3 regions of the Providencia sp. UF-183 genome follow, and region 1 is predicted to be linked to each of the others. Evidence: predicted binding sites of a transcription regulator. Region 1 holds the regulator's gene; each other region holds the start of a gene.
The links. Region 1 encodes CRP, which controls carbon source genes, mostly activating them, when cyclic AMP is high. Its sites were predicted from a motif close to ATGTGANNNNNNTCACAT; they were not measured.

Region 1 (5,611 bases):
TTTCAAATACATCATCAAAATCAAAGTTGTGAGATTCATCATGGTATATAGGCGTATTGTCTTCATCGTAAGTAACTAAAAATTCGCTCATTATTGGTTTTTTTATAGCTAAAATGTTTTTTTCTAGAGCACTTTTATCCAATGTAATATTGTGAATTTTATTTTTTATGTCTTTTAGTTCACCAGTTAGTAAATTTTTTACTGTCGTTTGCATGTTAATTAAACTTTCCAATTTTTCATTCTTTTCTTCCATGTTAATCTCTTTTGATACTTCTTCTTCTAATGAAGAAAGGTATTTACTTTCTTTTTTTAAGTGTGAAATTCCTCTTATTTTTGACTCATATCTTATGGATGATTTCAGATCATCAATTTCGTTTTTTAGCTCTTCTTGTTTATTTGTTAATTTTTCATTTCTGTCTAATAAATCTTGGTAATGTTTAAGGTAGCCTATTGTTTCATTTTGCTTTTCGATGATTTCATCTGTAGCGGGATTTTCACTAAAAAAACTATTCTTATCTAACAAGTTATTAATGGATTTTTCTATTTTATTTGTTAAATCTTTGATGAATTGTGGGATCTTAAAAGATTTTTCTATTAGCTTATTTTCGAGGGTGGATATTGTTTTTTTGTTTGAGTTTAATGTATGGAATAAATTTAATTCTTTTTCCTGTGATTCATTTTCTGTTAGGTTTATGTGAAACTTTGATTCCACATCTTTTTTGTTAAAACGAAAAGATGAGAATGGGTTATTTACTTTTATATTTTTAATTTTTTGTATAATAGTGGGTGTTTCTCTTGTAGCTCCAGTTGATGAAATTTCTTTGTATAGTGAGCTAGTTGTGGTATTGTTCTGGGGATTAGTTTTCATAGTCATATCCTATATTAATACTAAAAAGTAATTTATTAATTAAATATTCATGCTTAATATTGAAATTATTAACCTATTCAATATGTTGGTTTTATCTTATGACATTGTTATGTTGATAAGATGTAATTAATCATTGACTTAATGATGGTTTTAAATGAAAAAAGAAAACACTTTATTGAATGATTTATTTTTTTAATTCGTTCAATAAATTATCATTAATGTGAATTTGTTTTTGTATTTCAAAGATATTATCTTTAAGTGAATTCATTTCCATAATTAGTCTTTTTTCTTTTTTAATGCTATTGCTTATTTTTATTAAGTCAGAGTTTTTAATTGAAGTGACATTCCTATTTAAGTGAGGTTTTCGTTCTTTATGGTCTAATGGCGTAGATTTGTTAGATAGTTTGTAATGTTGCTTGATATATTGTGTTCTTAATGCTGATGTTTTTGTTTGTAATATATTCCCCTTAAAATCAAAAGTGCTTTTAGGTAGAGGGGTTGATTTAGAATGCTCTTGAATATTGTCAGCAACTCTATAGTGTACATATGTAATTTTTTTTTGAGAAAAAGGCGTTGTTTTTTGTTTAACTTGCTCTAATGGGGAATTAACATTAATAATTTCTTTTGTGTTTCTTTGAATTATTAAGGGGATTTTAGTACCGTTTTTATTTTCTAGTTGCCTAGGTGGATGATAGTTTTTTATGATTTCATCCTTTATTTCTGGAGTGTTGATATTAACCCCTGGAATTTTAACGTACCGATATAAAAAATTGGCATATCCATGCATTTCTTCATCAGCGCGATTGAAATTTTCAAAAATTGTCTGATTTTCTTTTATTAGCGAATTGGCATCTTGCTCATTATAAAAAGTAGATGCATAAAACTTATATAATCGACCTTTCAGTTGATCAACTTTATACTTAAATTCGTCAGAGTGTAATAATTTAGTATCCTTTATACTTTCTGAATCACTTTCATAAGCTGAGTCAATGCTTTCTAGGCTACAAGCATGTGATGGTTTAGATTGCCGCTGAGTGGATAATGGTTCTTTTCTCGATGAAGCAGTAACAGTAAAGATTTTCTTTATAAAATCATCGGAATTACTAATGTTTTTAAAAATATCGGAATGACCTGACAAATTGCTAAGTGTAATTTTCATAAATATAACCCTACTTAATATTATAATTATTATTTTATAGAGAGCTAAATAGAGAAAATATAAAGAAACGATACTCATTAAAAAATGATATATAAAATAATCGTATTTTGGGAAAATAGCGTTATATCGATGATACAACGCTATTTGAAAGTGTGCGCCCCACCAAGGGAGTGAGGCGAAAGGTTAATTATCGTGTACCGTAAACAACAATGGTTTTACCATGCGCAGAGATTAAGTTTTGATCTTCCAGCATTTTCAAAATACGGCCGACAGTTTCACGGGAACAACCAACGATTTGGCCAATTTCCTGACGGGTGATTTTGATTTGCATCCCGTCTGGATGCGTCATGGCATCAGGTTGTTTGGCTAGATTCAGTAACGTTTGTGCAATACGGCCAGTTACGTCTAAGAAGGCGAGGTTGCCCACTTTTTCTGACGTGGTTTGCAGGCGGCTTGCCATTTGCGCAGAGAGGCGCATTAAGATATCAGGGTTAACCTGAATCAATTGACGGAATTTTTTGTAAGAAATTTCAGCAACTTCGCAGGCGATTTTTGCTCTAACCCACGCAGTACGTTCTTGCCCTTCTTCAAATAATCCAAGCTCACCAATGAAATCCCCCTGATTCAGGTAGGAGAGGATCATTTCTTTGCCTTCTTCATCTTTGATTAAAACAGCCACTGAACCTTTAACGATGTAGTAAAGGGTTTCTGCTTTCTCACCCTGATGGATCAGTGTGCTCTTGGATGGATACTTATGAATATGGCAGTGTGACAAAAACCATTCAAGAGTAGGGTCTGTTTGTGGCTTGCCGAGAACCATTAGCGTTATCCTCTGTATGTTATTGCAGCCATCCGGAAAGCGTACCAGAAAGGCTGGCTTTAAAGTCACTAGCTTAGCATATTAATTTGTCTTATATACCCTAAATAACAGGAAGAGCAACATTGCATCAACCGCTTTTCATGGTTAGGGTAAACAAACTGATATCAACACTATAATATAATCAAATACAACGTTGAGTTTTGATCTTAATCCTATCAACTAAGTATTGTTTGTAGCATATCCAATACAGAAAGTCTTCCCTGTATCGCTTCAGCAGAATAAAGCTGATATAACATTCATTATATCTATGGAACAATGTAGCCTTTAAATCGATTTCATTTCAAGGGGAATAAAATGGAAGCAAGAGTTAAATGGGTAGAAGGACTCTCTTTTTTAGGTGAGTCAGCGTCAGGCCACCAAGTGATGATGGACGGTAACGCAGGCGATAAAGCACCAAGCCCAATGGAGATGGTATTAATGGCTGCGGGTGGCTGTAGCGCAATTGACGTGGTATCCATCTTACAAAAAGGCCGTAATGATATTACCGACTGTGAAGTGAAATTAACCTCTCAGCGCCGTGAAGAGGCGCCACGTTATTTCGTTAAAATCCATCTGCATTTTATTGTAACAGGGAATGAATTAACGGATAAAGCCGTTGAACGTGCCGTTCAACTTTCGGCTGAAAAATATTGTTCGGTCGCGTTGATGTTGGAAAAAACTGTCGAAGTGACCCATAGCTTTGAAATAAAAAATTAAAAATAAATTTAATTATTATTAATATATTTGAATTTAAAGATGCTTATCTTAATTATTGGTAAGCATCTTGTTTAATAATTAAAAAACAATTTAGCTATGTTTCTGGCTAATGAGTTTTTCGACTATTGGCGTCATAATTAATTCCATCGCGAGACCTAATTTCCCGCCAGGCACGACAATAGTATTCATCGCAGAGATAAAAGAGCCTGATATCATTGATAGCAGGTAGGGAAAATCGATCTGCTCAAGCCCACGAAAACGAATAACAATAAAACTTTCATCCTGTGAAGGAATGGCTTTCGCTGAAAACGGGTTTGAGGTATCCACAGTCGGTACGCGTTGGAAGTTAATGTGGGTACGAGAAAATTGCGGCGTGATGTAGTTAATGTAATCCCCCATCGAACGTACCACTGAATCCATTACCGCTTCTCGGGAGTGCCCGCGCTCAGTGGTGTCACGGATAAGCTTTTGTATCCACTCTAAGTTCACGATAGGCACAACACCGACAAGTAAATCAACATGTTGCGCAACATTGTGCTCAGGTGTCACTATCCCACCGTGTAAGCCTTCATAAAACAGCACATCCGTTTTTTCTGGCAACGATTCCCAAGGGGTGAATGTACCCGGTTGTAAACCATAAGGCACGGCTTCGTCGTAGGTGTGTAGGTATTTTCGTGATTTTCCACAGCCCGTTTTGGCGTAATCCACCAGTGTTTGCTCAAGTAGCGCAAAGTCATTGGCTTCTGGGCCAAAATAACTAATATGGCGGCCTTGTTCTCTGGCTTTACGGATTGCCATATCCATTTCAGGACGCGTATAGCGATGAAAGCTGTCACCTTCTAGCGTAGCAGATTGGATATTTAATTGATGGAATATTTTACGGAATGCTTGGCTAGTTGAGGTCGTGCCAGCACCGCTTGAACCAGTGATGGCAATAATCGGGTGTTTTTTGGACATAGCGGACTCCCTGTGTTGCGCTTATGGCCACTATTTCAGAAACAGCGAACGAAGCGGGTTAGCGGGCTTTAGGCATGAAATTAACGGATTCATGCAATTCTGACCAGACTAGCACAATTTCGCCAGAAACTAACTGCCGTTTCACATCGTTCACTTTATCTTGCAGACTTTTTTCTTGGGCGCCGTAGTCGGTGCCCTCGCGTAACACATAGCTTTCAATCAGATTATCCAGTGTTTCAGGCGCAAGCTCTCGCCAAGGAATAATCATTCTTTTTCCTTATTTAAATAAGGAGTTAGCCATTGTGGAATCCGGGTTTCTAGCCACATTTGAGGCTTTCTTAATGTCCCACTCACAAAGCCCACGTGGCCACCGTGTTCAGTCATTTGATATTCCACGTTTTTAGGTAAATGGGATAAATCAGGAACGACTTCAGGTGCCATAAAAGGATCATCTTTGGCATGAATGATTAACGTTGGTTTCGTAATATAGGCAAGCTTAGGGAGGGCGCTACATTTCTGATAATAATCCGTTGCATCATCAAAGCCATGAATACGAGCGGTGATAACATCATCAAATTCACGAATACGTTTCAGTTGTTTTAGCTGTAACAAATTTAATGGCAAGGAACCGGGGTAGCGAACCAGTTTACGAGTCGCATTACGCTTTAAGCCATTGAGTAGATAGCGTTGATAAAATTGGGAAATCCCTTTTTCCATACGCAATGAACAGGCTTCCAACATTAATGGGGCGGAGACCACAACGCCTGCATCTACATCGGCATTTTGACCGCTTTCAGCGAGATAACACGCTAACATATTGCCACCAAGGGAATAACCGACAGCGGCTGTTGGTGCATCACCAAAAGTTTGTTTTAGCCAGCGTAAGAAATAACGAGCATCATTGGTTTCACCTGAGTGATAGATACGCTGTTGGCGATTGGGCTCGCCGCTGCAACCCCGAAAATGCATAATCACACCTAACCAGCCTTGGTTTTGTGCACTTTCTAGCATACCGTGAGCATAGGGGCTTTTGAAATTGCCTTCTAAGCCA
Region 2 (5,611 bases), on a different contig from region 1:
TTTCCCTGTCTTTAAAACTATTTCATCAAGAATATTCTGTCTTTGCCTTTGGGGCTCTTTATTTTTTCCGTTTTTTTACTTAGGCTAGTAACGTTGACTCGTCTACCACAGTGAAAGGAAGGTTCTTATGAAAAAGGCAATACTATTAAGTAGTTTAACTGCTATTGGACTGAGCTTTGCACTCACTGCATGCAGCTCATCATCAGACGGCGCGCTGAAAAAACAAGCCTCTGAAACGTGGGACAGTGCGGCAAAAACCGTTGAAATGGCAGGTAAAGATACAGGTAATGCGATTTCTAGCGGCGCTAAAAACACAGGCGAATACATTGATGATTCAGCAATTACTGCGGATGTAAAAGGTAAGCTACTCGGTACCAAGGGAATTTCTAGTAATAGCGTATCGGTAAAAACCGTTAACGGTGTGGTCTACCTTTCTGGTTTCGTGAAATCTGCGGATCAAATCGATAAAATTACGCAAGTTGCTTCCCGCGTTAATGGCGTGAAATCAGTGCAAAATGGATTGGTGCTTGCGAACTAATCTGTAAATAAATGTCTCAATAGCCCAAATTGTTGAACGTTTATTGTACAATGTCGCTAGGATGAGCTTTCAAAGGGAAGCTCATTCTGTTTTTGAGTCAATTAAAGCGTTCAAGTTATTCAGGGGTATTATGGGAAAACACGTTTCAGTCACTTTAGGCACCATTGAGCCGCTCGCATTTTTAGATAACATCAACTCGGGGAAAACCGCACTGATTTGTGAAGGTGGCGGGCAGCGAGGGATTTTTACAGCGGGTGTACTGGACGAGTTTCTAATTTCTGACTTTAATCCGTTTGATTTAATGATTGGCACCTCCGCAGGAGCGCAAAATTTATCTGCTTATATTTGTGGGCAAGCAGGTTATGCACGCCGTGTGATCACCCGCTATACCACCAATTCTGCGTTTTTTAATCCACTGCGTTTTATCCGGGGTGGTCACCTCATTGACCTAGACTGGCTGATAGAAACCACGGCAAAAGAATTTCCTTTACGAATGGAAGCGGGGCTGGATTTGTTGGATTCAGGCCGTGAATTTTATATGGGTGCTAGCCGCAGCGATGATTTTTCTGCTGAATTTTTACAACCTGATGCAGATACTTGGTTGGATATTATTCGCGCATCCAGTGCAATCCCTGGTTTTTACCGCGAAGGGGTTGAGTTTGATGGTACGCGATACCATGATGGCGGCATTAGCGCGGCAATTCCGGTTGAAGAAGCCTACCGACGCGGGGCTGATACTATTGTCGTGATCCGCACCGTACCTTCCCAGATGTATTTCACCCCTGAATGGGTAAAAAGAATGACACGCTGGTTGGAAGGGGATAATAACGGGTTACAACGTATGGCAGCGATGCTGAAAGTACACCTGAAAAGCTACCGCAAGACACAAGAATTTATTGAAAACCCGCCTAAAGATGTGCAGGTTTTCGAAATTTATCCACCTGTTCCGCTAAAAAGCAGTGCGCTAGGCAGTAAAGTCTCTTCGTTAAATGAAGACTATCACACAGGGCGGCGCTGTGGGCGCTACTTTATTGCTGCTCTTGGTGCAGGGTTTAGTCAGAACCAAAATAGTTTCAGCCAAACTTTGGCGCGTAAGATAGAACGCAATCCTCTTGAGATTGACATTGAGCCTTCAGAGCAAAATGCATTAATGCCTGAAGAACTTGTACCAGAGCTTGCCGAGGCGCCTTCAATCATATTGCCAGTGAATGAAAATCGTAATGGATAAACCCCAATTTATTGATACACATTGCCATTTTGATTTTCCGCCTTTTAGTGACGATTTCACTGAAAGTCTGCATCTTGCAAAACAAAGTGGCGTAGAACAAATTGTTATCCCAACGGTGAGTTTAGATAACTTTGCTCGCGTGTGGCAATTGGCGCAGCAATACCCGCAATTGCATGCCGCGATGGGGTTTCATCCCCTGTATATCAGTCAGTATCAAGACGCACACTTTGATGTATTAGTGGACTATCTTGCGCAAAAAAATAAAAAGTGTGTCGCGGTGGGGGAAATTGGCCTCGATTTATACATGCACAATCCCCAATTTGAGCGCCAACAGCAATTGTTAATAGCGCAACTCAAACTGGCTAAACAGTTCGATTTACCCGTGATCTTGCATTCACGTAAAACCCATGACCCACTAGCCGCGATACTGCGTCGTATTGATGTGCCTGCTCGCGGAGTGGTACATGGTTTCGCAGGGAGCCTATCTCAAGCACAAGCCTTTGTTAAACTAGGTTATTATATTGGTGTGGGAGGGACGATAACGTATGAGCGGGCGAATAAAACGCGCCATGTGATGTCGCAATTGCCACTTACCTCATTAGTGTTTGAAACCGATGCGCCAGATATGCCTGTTTCTGGCTTTCAGGGGGAGCCCAATCGACCCGAGCGTATTGAATGGATTTTTCGTTCGTTTTGTGAGCTTCGCCACGAATCTCCAGAAGAAATCACCCAACAACTTTACAACAATAGCCTGTCGTTATTTAATCTGACAAAGTAAAAACAGTTTAAACGATAAGTAATGCTTATATAAATCTGTTTCCCATCTGATTTAATCCATTCAGCTTTTACCATGACATATGACACCTTTAGCGTCTTTCCAGATAAAACTGACTTGATTTTGTGATTTTTATCACATTATTTGAATTTTCAGTGTTTCTTGCACCTCGTATTTGTGATGAATATTGCGGGTTATTGATGATGACTAGGTATAATCATCCCACAAAGAGACAAGGTGACTTACACGTTTCCTTATATATCAACCTAGAATCAAGTGAACAGGGATCCTTCCATGCAACTCATTATGAGTATTATAGGAATGGCGGTACTCATCGCGATAGCTGTCCTATTTTCGAGCAATCGCCGAGCGATAAGACTTCGCACTGTGGGTGGTGCTTTTATTTTACAGCTAGCGATTGGCGCATTAGTTTTATATGTACCTGCTGGGCGCAGCGTACTGCAAGGGATGTCTGATGGCGTCTCTAAAATCATCGGTTATGGCCACGATGGCATGAGCTTTATTTTTGGCGGCTTAGTGTCCGACAAAATGTTTGAATTATTTGGTGGTGGCGGCTTTATTTTCGCTTTCCGTGTTCTGCCTATCATTGTGTTCTTTTCATCGTTGATTGCTGTACTTTATTACTTAGGTATCATGCAGTTGGTGATTAAAGTATTAGGCGGCGGCTTACAGAAAGTGCTTGGCACCTCAAGAACAGAGTCCTTGTCTGCGACTGCGAACATTTTCGTTGGGCAAACCGAAGCGCCTTTAGTTGTTCGTCCTTACATCGCAACCATGACCACCTCTGAATTGTTCGCGATTATGTGTGGTGGCTTAGCGTCAGTGGCGGGTTCTGTCTTAGCGGGTTACGCACAAATGGGTGTGCCAATGGAATACCTGATTGCGGCATCATTTATGGCGGCACCGGGTGGTCTGTTATTCGCAAAATTGATGGTACCTGAAACAGAAGATGTACGTGACAGAGTAAACGCAACTGATTTAGTTGCCGAAGATGAGCGCCCTGCAAATATTATTGATGCCGCAGCAGCAGGTGCTTCATCGGGTATGCAATTAGCTCTAAACGTGGGTGCGATGTTATTAGCTTTCATTGCATTGATTGCATTAATTAACGGTATTTTAGGCGGTATCGGTGGTTGGTTTGATTACCCTCAGTTGTCTCTTGAGCTGTTATTAGGTTGGTTGTTTGCACCGATTGCTTACTTAATTGGCGTGCCATGGAGTGAGGCGACTATTGCGGGCTCGTTCATTGGTCAGAAATTAGTTGTGAATGAATTCGTTGCATTTATGAATTTCGGTGAATACATGAAGGCGGATGCTGAGGTGATTGCGGCTGGTAAGCAAGTGCTGTCTGACCACACTAAAGCGATTATTTCATTCGCATTGTGTGGCTTCGCGAACTTATCATCCGTGGCCATTTTGCTTGGTGGCTTAGGCGGCATGGCACCAAATCGTCGTGGCGATGTTGCACGCCTTGGTATGAAAGCTGTCATGGCGGGGACATTATCTAATTTAATGAGCGCGACTATTGCTGGTTTCTTCTTGACCTTGGGTGCCACTGCGTTAGCATAAAAGCATGATGTAGAATTTTAGGCGGGTTTATCAAACCTGTTCACAATAGAAGCGGAAGGGCGTTGCTCTTTCGCTTTTATTTTTATCGGTTATATTCATTTGCTATCTTTTATATTCAACGGCAAAATTTCAACTATTCTTAACTTAGTCAATTAATGATTGTCTATGGTAAGAAAAGCGATTTGAGTGAATAAATTAACATGCAGATCAGGTATAATGAGATCTGATTCACATAATTATATTTAATAATGTAACATTCAGTCGATTAATGTGATTTGTAGCACATAAAATGACGCTGTTCCATGGTCAAATAGACACTAGTAAGCTGCTAATGGAACTGCTAGTTCTCAGAGTCAAGTGACTCTAGGGCATCGTGCGGTGAGAAGGAACTCAGCTGCTCAGCTCGGACGCATCCGGCTGGCATCTTTAAGGAACCAAGCCCGCTCGCCAACAAAGAACGTGTCGTTCTGAAGAATTAATAACGTTGGAGAGTTATATGACTGATTTAAAAGCAGCCGCACAACGCGCGCTGACCCTGATGGATTTAACCACATTAAATGATGACGACACTGATGCAAAAGTGATCGCATTATGCCATCAAGCCAAAAGCCCTGCGGGTAACACAGCGGCAATTTGTATCTACCCTCGTTTCATTCCAATTGCGCGCAAAACACTGCGTGAGCAAGGCACGCCTGACGTTCGCATCGCGACCGTAACCAACTTCCCACACGGTAATGATGATATTGACATCGCATTAGCAGAAACCAAAGCGGCTATCGCTTATGGTGCGGATGAAGTTGACGTGGTATTCCCATACCGTGCGCTGCTCGCAGGTAATGAACAAATCGGTTTTGATTTAGTGAAAGCGTGTAAAGACGCGTGTGCTGCTGCCAATGTATTACTGAAAGTGATCATTGAAACCGGCGAATTAAAAGATGCAGCGTTGATTCGTAAAGCGTCTGAAATTTCAATTAAAGCGGGTGCTGATTTTATCAAAACCTCAACAGGTAAAGTTCCTGTTAATGCAACATTAGAAAGCGCAGAAATCATGATGCAAGTCATCAGTGATATGGGTGTTGCAAAAACCGTTGGTTTCAAACCTGCCGGTGGTGTACGTACTGCTGAAGAAGCTGCTGATTACTTAGCATTAGCAGGCCGAATTTTAGGTGACAATTGGGCTGATAGCCGCCACTTCCGTTTTGGTGCATCAAGCTTATTAGCAAATTTATTAAACACGCTGGGTTACGACGTTAAAAAATCAAGCAGCAGTTATTAATTTTCGCATTATTGTTAGCCGATAAATTCGACTTTAAAGGAGTATATCGTGTTTCTGGCACAAGAAATTATTCGTAAAAAACGCGATGGCAAACCATTAAGCGAAGAGGAAATTCGCTTCTTTATCAATGGTGTTCGTGATAACTCTGTTTCGGAAGGTCAAATTGCTGCATTAGCAATGACCATCTATTTTAACGATATGACG
Region 3 (5,611 bases), on a different contig from region 1:
CTAATTCGATTTCCAGCGTCATATCGATTTTAGCCATACGCGCTAAATATTTAGCACAGATTTCGATGTTTTCTTCCAGTGATTCTTCTGACAGGTCAATCATGTGAGAAGAGAACAGTGGTTTGCCCGTTTTCGCGTAGTGTTTTTCACCTGCGTCTAACAGACCATCAATCCATGGCAGTAATTTTTTCGCACAGTGGTCAGTATGCAGAATAACTGGCACGCCATAGTGCTCAGCCATTTGATGCACATGATAAGCACCTGAAATAGCGCCTAAAATTGCAGCTTGTTGGCCTTCTGCTTTCAAACCTTTACCTGCGATAAATGCAGCACCGCCGTTTGAAAACTGAACAATAACTGGCGCACGCACTTTTGCAGCCGTTTCGAGTACGGCGTTAATTGAATCCGTACCAACACAGTTCACCGCTGGCAATGCAAAGTTATTTTCTTTGGCAACTGCGAAAACTTTCTGTACATCATCACCCGTGATAACACCCGGTTTAACAAAATCAAAAATTTTAGACATGTGAAAAGGTCCTGTGGTAAACAGGCAGCCTACGCTGCCTGTTGTGTATGAACAATTAATTACGCTTTAGCACGTTCTTCTAGCATCACAACGGCAGGGAGCTTTTTGCCTTCAACGAACTCAAGGAAAGCACCGCCACCCGTAGAGATATATGAAATTTTGTCTGCAATACCGAATAAATCGATAGCGGCTAATGTGTCACCACCACCCGCGATAGAGAATGCATCACTTTCGGCGATAGCTTTTGCAACGATCTCTGTTCCTTTACGGAAGTTAGGGAATTCGAATACACCAACTGGGCCATTCCACAGAATGGTTTTGGCGTTTTTCAGGATTTCAGCCAGGCGTTCCGCTGATTCATCACCTAAGTCCAGAATTTGCTCGTCGTCTTTGATTTCAGTACTTGATTTCAGAGTTGCTTCTGCAGTTTCAGAGAACTCAGTGGCAACACGAACATCTGTCGGTACTGGAATTTGGCAGTTAGCCAGTAATTTTTTCGCTTCAGGGATTAAGTCAGCTTCATATAATGAACGACCAACATTGTTGCCTTCTGCTGCGATAAAGGTATTTGCGATACCACCACCAACAATCAGTTGGTCAGCGATCTTAGACAGTGAATCTAACACAGTCAGTTTTGTGGAGACTTTAGAACCACCCACAATCGCAACCATTGGGCGCGCTGGGTTACCCAGTGCTTTGCCTAATGCTTCTAACTCATTACTTAACAATGGACCTGCGCACGCAACCGGTGAGAATTTTGCCACGCCATGGGTCGATGCTTGAGCACGGTGAGCCGTACCAAACGCATCCATCACATACACGTCACATAATGCAGCGTATTGTTTTGACAGTGTTTCGTCGTCTTTTTTCTCGCCTTTATTAAAGCGAACGTTTTCCAGAACGACTAACTCGCCAGCGGCAATATCAACGCCATTTAAGTAGTCTTTGACTAAACGAACTGGGTAATCGATTTTATCTGTCAGGTAGTCAACAACAGGTTGCAGTGAAAACTCTTCGTTGTACTCGCCTTCAGTCGGACGACCGAGGTGAGAAGTGACCATAACTTTAGCGCCTTGCTTCAGAGCAGCTTCGATTGTTGGTAATGAAGCACGGATACGTGCATCAGAAGTAACTTTGCCATCTTTTACAGGAACGTTTAAGTCAGAACGAATAAAAACACGTTTACCCGCTAAGTCTAAATCGGTCATCTTAATTACAGACATGGTGAATCCTCTTGTTGATTCTCTATAAAGTTTCCATCAACTACTGGGCAGAGGCGAAAAGGTTATCATGCCCTGCTGTCTGTCAGTAGCTAATTAGTTTAAACCTGTTCGTCGAAACCGACAGCTGCCATCGCTAGCGTTGTATCTAGCATCCGGTTAGCAAACCCCCATTCGTTATCACACCAAACCAGGGTTTTTATTAAATGTTTTCCGCTAACTCGCGTTTGCGTACCATCTATAATAGCACTGTGTGGATCATGATTAAAATCCATCGAGACTAACGGCAATTCTGTGTAGTCCACTATACCACGAAAATGCCCCTGTGCGGCGCTTCGCAGTAGTTGGTTCACTTTTTCAACACAGACATCGTCATGTACGGTAACACTCAAATCAATCGCTGTCACATTGGTTGTCGGCACACGGACAGAGATAGCTTCAAAATGATCTTTGAATTTCGGAAAAATTCGCGTAATACCCGCCGCTAATTTGGTATCAACCGGAATAATAGATTGGCTGGCAGCACGCGTTCTTCGTAAATCTTTATGATAAGCATCGATAACGGGTTGGTCATTCATTGACGCGTGGATAGTCGTAACAGTCCCTGACTCAATCGTAAATGCTTCATCAAGTAATTTAATAATTGGGATAATGCAGTTAGTGGTACAAGATGCGTTTGATACAATCTTGTCTTTGGCCGTTAAGTTTTCGTGATTAACGCCATAGACAACTGTGGCATCAAGGTCATCAGTGCCTGGGTGGGAGAATAGCACTTTTTTAGCGCCTGCCGCGATGTGCATTAAGCCATCATCTCGCGAGCCATAAGCACCACTGCAATCAAGGACAATATCAATACCGAGTTCTTTCCACGGTAACCCCGTGATATCGGTTTGGTGAAATAAACGAATGTTATCGTCGCCGACTTGTAAGAGTGAGCCATTCAGTCTCACATCCCACGCAAAGCGCCCATGACTGGAATCATACTTCAGCAAATGCGCGATGCCTTCCGGTTCAGCAAGTTCGTTAATTGCAACGACGACTATCTCTGCCCGACGGCTCGATTCATATAACGCTCTTAAAACGCTTCGACCTATTCGACCAAAGCCATTTATTGCCACCCTGATTGCCATTCCACACCTTGTATATGAGCAAAATCACACGGTTGCTAAGGATAACTGACTCACACTCACTCTACTGCTCATTTTAGCTGTTAAACATCAAAAGTGTGCTGTAGTCGACACTTTTAAAAAATTTTTTCATTGAATTTTATTTCACTGAAACGGTTCAGCTAATCTAGAATTAGATTAAGGGATAAAGTGATAGAACGCAATAGAAAATCATCGATGGATGCACAAAAAAACAACGCCTAACGATCTGCTAGGCGTTGTTCAGCAAAATAAGATTATGCGGAGCATTCAACACATGAATACCCCATCATTAAATCACTTATTTCAGAAGCGATTTCGCTGCTTCAACGGCTTTTTCTACCGTGATGCCGAACTCTTTGTACAGCTCTTCCGCTGGCGCAGATTCACCAAAGGTATGCATACCGATGATAGCACCGTTTAAGCCAGTGTATTTGAACCAGTAATCAGCAATACCTGCTTCGATAGCCACACGAGCGCTAACATTTGCAGGTAAAACAGCTTCGCGGTAAGCAGCGTCTTGTTTATCAAATGCATCCGTAGATGGCATAGAAACAACGCGAACTTTGCGGCCTTCGGCTGCCAGTTGGTCAGCAGCTTTAACCGCTAATTCAACTTCAGAACCTGTTGCGATGAAGATAAGCTCAGGTGTACCTGCGCAATCTTTCAGAACGTAAGCCCCTTTCTCGATATTCGCTAATTGCTCAGCGGTACGAGGTTGTTGCTCTAAATTCTGACGAGAGAAAATCAGTGCGCTTGGACCATCTTTACGCTCAACCGCATATTTCCATGCAACCGCAGACTCAACTTGGTCACACGGACGCCATGTGCTGACGTTTGGTGTCACACGCAGGCTTGCCAGTTGCTCAACCGGTTGGTGAGTTGGGCCATCTTCACCCAGACCGATAGAGTCATGAGTATAAACGAAGATGCTGCGAATTTTCATCAGCGCAGCCATACGCACAGCATTACGCGCGTATTCAACGAACATCAGGAAGGTTGCACCGTAAGGAATGAAACCGCCGTGTAATGCGATACCATTCATGATGGCTGACATACCAAATTCACGTACACCGTAATGGATGTAGTTACCCGCTGGGTCTACGTTCAGCGCTTTAGAGCCTGACCACATGGTTAAGTTACTTGGTGCTAAGTCAGCTGAACCGCCCATAAACTCAGGTAATACTTTACCGAAAGCTTCCAGTGCGTTTTGTGATGCTTTACGGCTAGCGATGTTGGCAGGGTTTTGTTGCAGGGTTTCAACGAATTTTTTCGCTTCTGCATCAAAGTTTGCTGGTAATTCACCGTTCATACGACGGGTAAACTCAGCCGCTAGCTCAGGGAATTCCGCGGTATAAGCAGCAAATTTCTCATCCCACGCTTTTTGTTTCGCTTCGCCCGCTTTACGTGCATTCCAAGCTTCATAAATATCTTGTGGAATTTCGAACGGACCAAATTTCCAGCCCAGTGCTTCACGTGTTGCTGCAATTTCAGCATCACCTAATGGTGCACCGTGAACAGATTCAGAACCCGCTTTGTTTGGTGAGCCAAAACCAATGATGGTTTTGCACATAATCAGCGTTGGTTTGTCTGCTTTTTTAGCTTCATTTACCGCAGCATTGATTTGCGATGCATCGTGACCATCGATGTCACGAATAACATGCCAGCCATAAGACTCAAAGCGTGCAGCGGTATCATCAGTAAACCAACCTTCAACTTCACCATCGATAGAGATGCCGTTGTCATCATAGAATGCGATCAGTTTATTTAATTTCAGTGTACCCGCTAAAGAACATGCTTCGTGCGAGATACCTTCCATCATACAACCATCACCCATGAAGACATAAGTGTGGTGGTCAACAACATCATGGCCAGGACGGTTGAATTGCGCCGCTAATGTGCGTTCTGCAATCGCAAAACCGACTGCGTTTGCAATACCTTGGCCTAATGGACCGGTTGTTGTTTCAACACCTGGAGTATAGCCATATTCTGGGTGGCCCGGTGTTTTAGAGTGTAATTGGCGGAAGTTTTTTAACTCTTCGATAGATAAGTCATAACCAGTGAGGTGCAGCAAGCTATAAATCAGCATTGAACCATGGCCGTTTGACAGTACAAAACGGTCACGATCTGCCCAGTGTGGGTTTGCTGGGTTATGATTCATATGGTCACGCCACAGTACTTCAGCAATATCAGCCATGCCCATTGGCGCGCCAGGATGCCCTGATTTTGCTTTTTGAACCGCATCCATACTTAGAAAGCGGATAGCATTAGCAAGGGTTTTACGAGTCGTCATCAGTATACTCCAGGTAGGATAAAAACGTACTTAAACCAATTTTTACAACGCAATACGGATAGTGCTACTTTGATTTCGCCGCAACGAAAAACGTCAATTTACCGATGTAGCGCGATTGAAAGTAACCCAATTCTATCCATACCGCAATATTTGCTATGTTCATGGCAGCAGATCGTGAATAAATTGAACTGCCGCAAAGCTGAATCCATTCCATTGCGCAAAATATCCCTTAAGGCTTACATTTTTGCGCAAGTGACTAACCTTATTAAACCTGAGTTCACTGTCTGGGATCAAGGTGATTTATGCATCTAGCACATTTAGCTGCCACATTAGTGATAATTGGCAAACTTTTAAGCAAAAAAGTGCCTCAATATGCCCGAATATTTTTGTTTTGATTTAAGTAGAAATACGCAAACCCTTCACATCA

Region 2: a site for CRP is predicted at 2,665-2,682, ahead of AC4IFT_RS03155 (NupC/NupG family nucleoside CNT transporter). Genes of this name have one in related genera too.
Region 3: a site for CRP is predicted at 2,889-2,906, ahead of epd (erythrose-4-phosphate dehydrogenase). Genes of this name have one in related genera too.

What each region holds. Positions count from the first base shown of each region.
Region 1 is NZ_JBSICD010000017.1:85,419-91,029, forward strand. Features, by position in the region: gene AC4IFT_RS15770 (hypothetical protein) at 1-868, opposite strand, end outside; gene AC4IFT_RS15775 (hypothetical protein) at 1,053-2,027, opposite strand; gene crp (cAMP-activated global transcriptional regulator CRP) at 2,215-2,847, opposite strand; gene AC4IFT_RS15785 (OsmC family protein) at 3,202-3,603, shown strand; gene AC4IFT_RS15790 (phosphoribulokinase) at 3,694-4,560, opposite strand; gene AC4IFT_RS15795 (YheU family protein) at 4,619-4,828, opposite strand; gene AC4IFT_RS15800 (hydrolase) at 4,825-5,611, opposite strand, start outside.
Region 2 is NZ_JBSICD010000003.1:36,054-41,664, forward strand. Features, by position in the region: gene AC4IFT_RS03140 (BON domain-containing protein) at 128-538, shown strand; gene AC4IFT_RS03145 (patatin-like phospholipase family protein) at 669-1,766, shown strand; gene AC4IFT_RS03150 (TatD family hydrolase) at 1,759-2,544, shown strand; gene AC4IFT_RS03155 (NupC/NupG family nucleoside CNT transporter) at 2,848-4,131, shown strand; gene deoC (deoxyribose-phosphate aldolase) at 4,628-5,407, shown strand; gene deoA (thymidine phosphorylase) at 5,456-5,611, shown strand, end outside.
Region 3 is NZ_JBSICD010000003.1:225,416-231,026, reverse strand. Features, by position in the region: gene fbaA (class II fructose-bisphosphate aldolase) at 1-526, opposite strand, end outside; gene pgk (phosphoglycerate kinase) at 586-1,749, opposite strand; gene epd (erythrose-4-phosphate dehydrogenase) at 1,848-2,876, opposite strand; gene tkt (transketolase) at 3,193-5,184, opposite strand.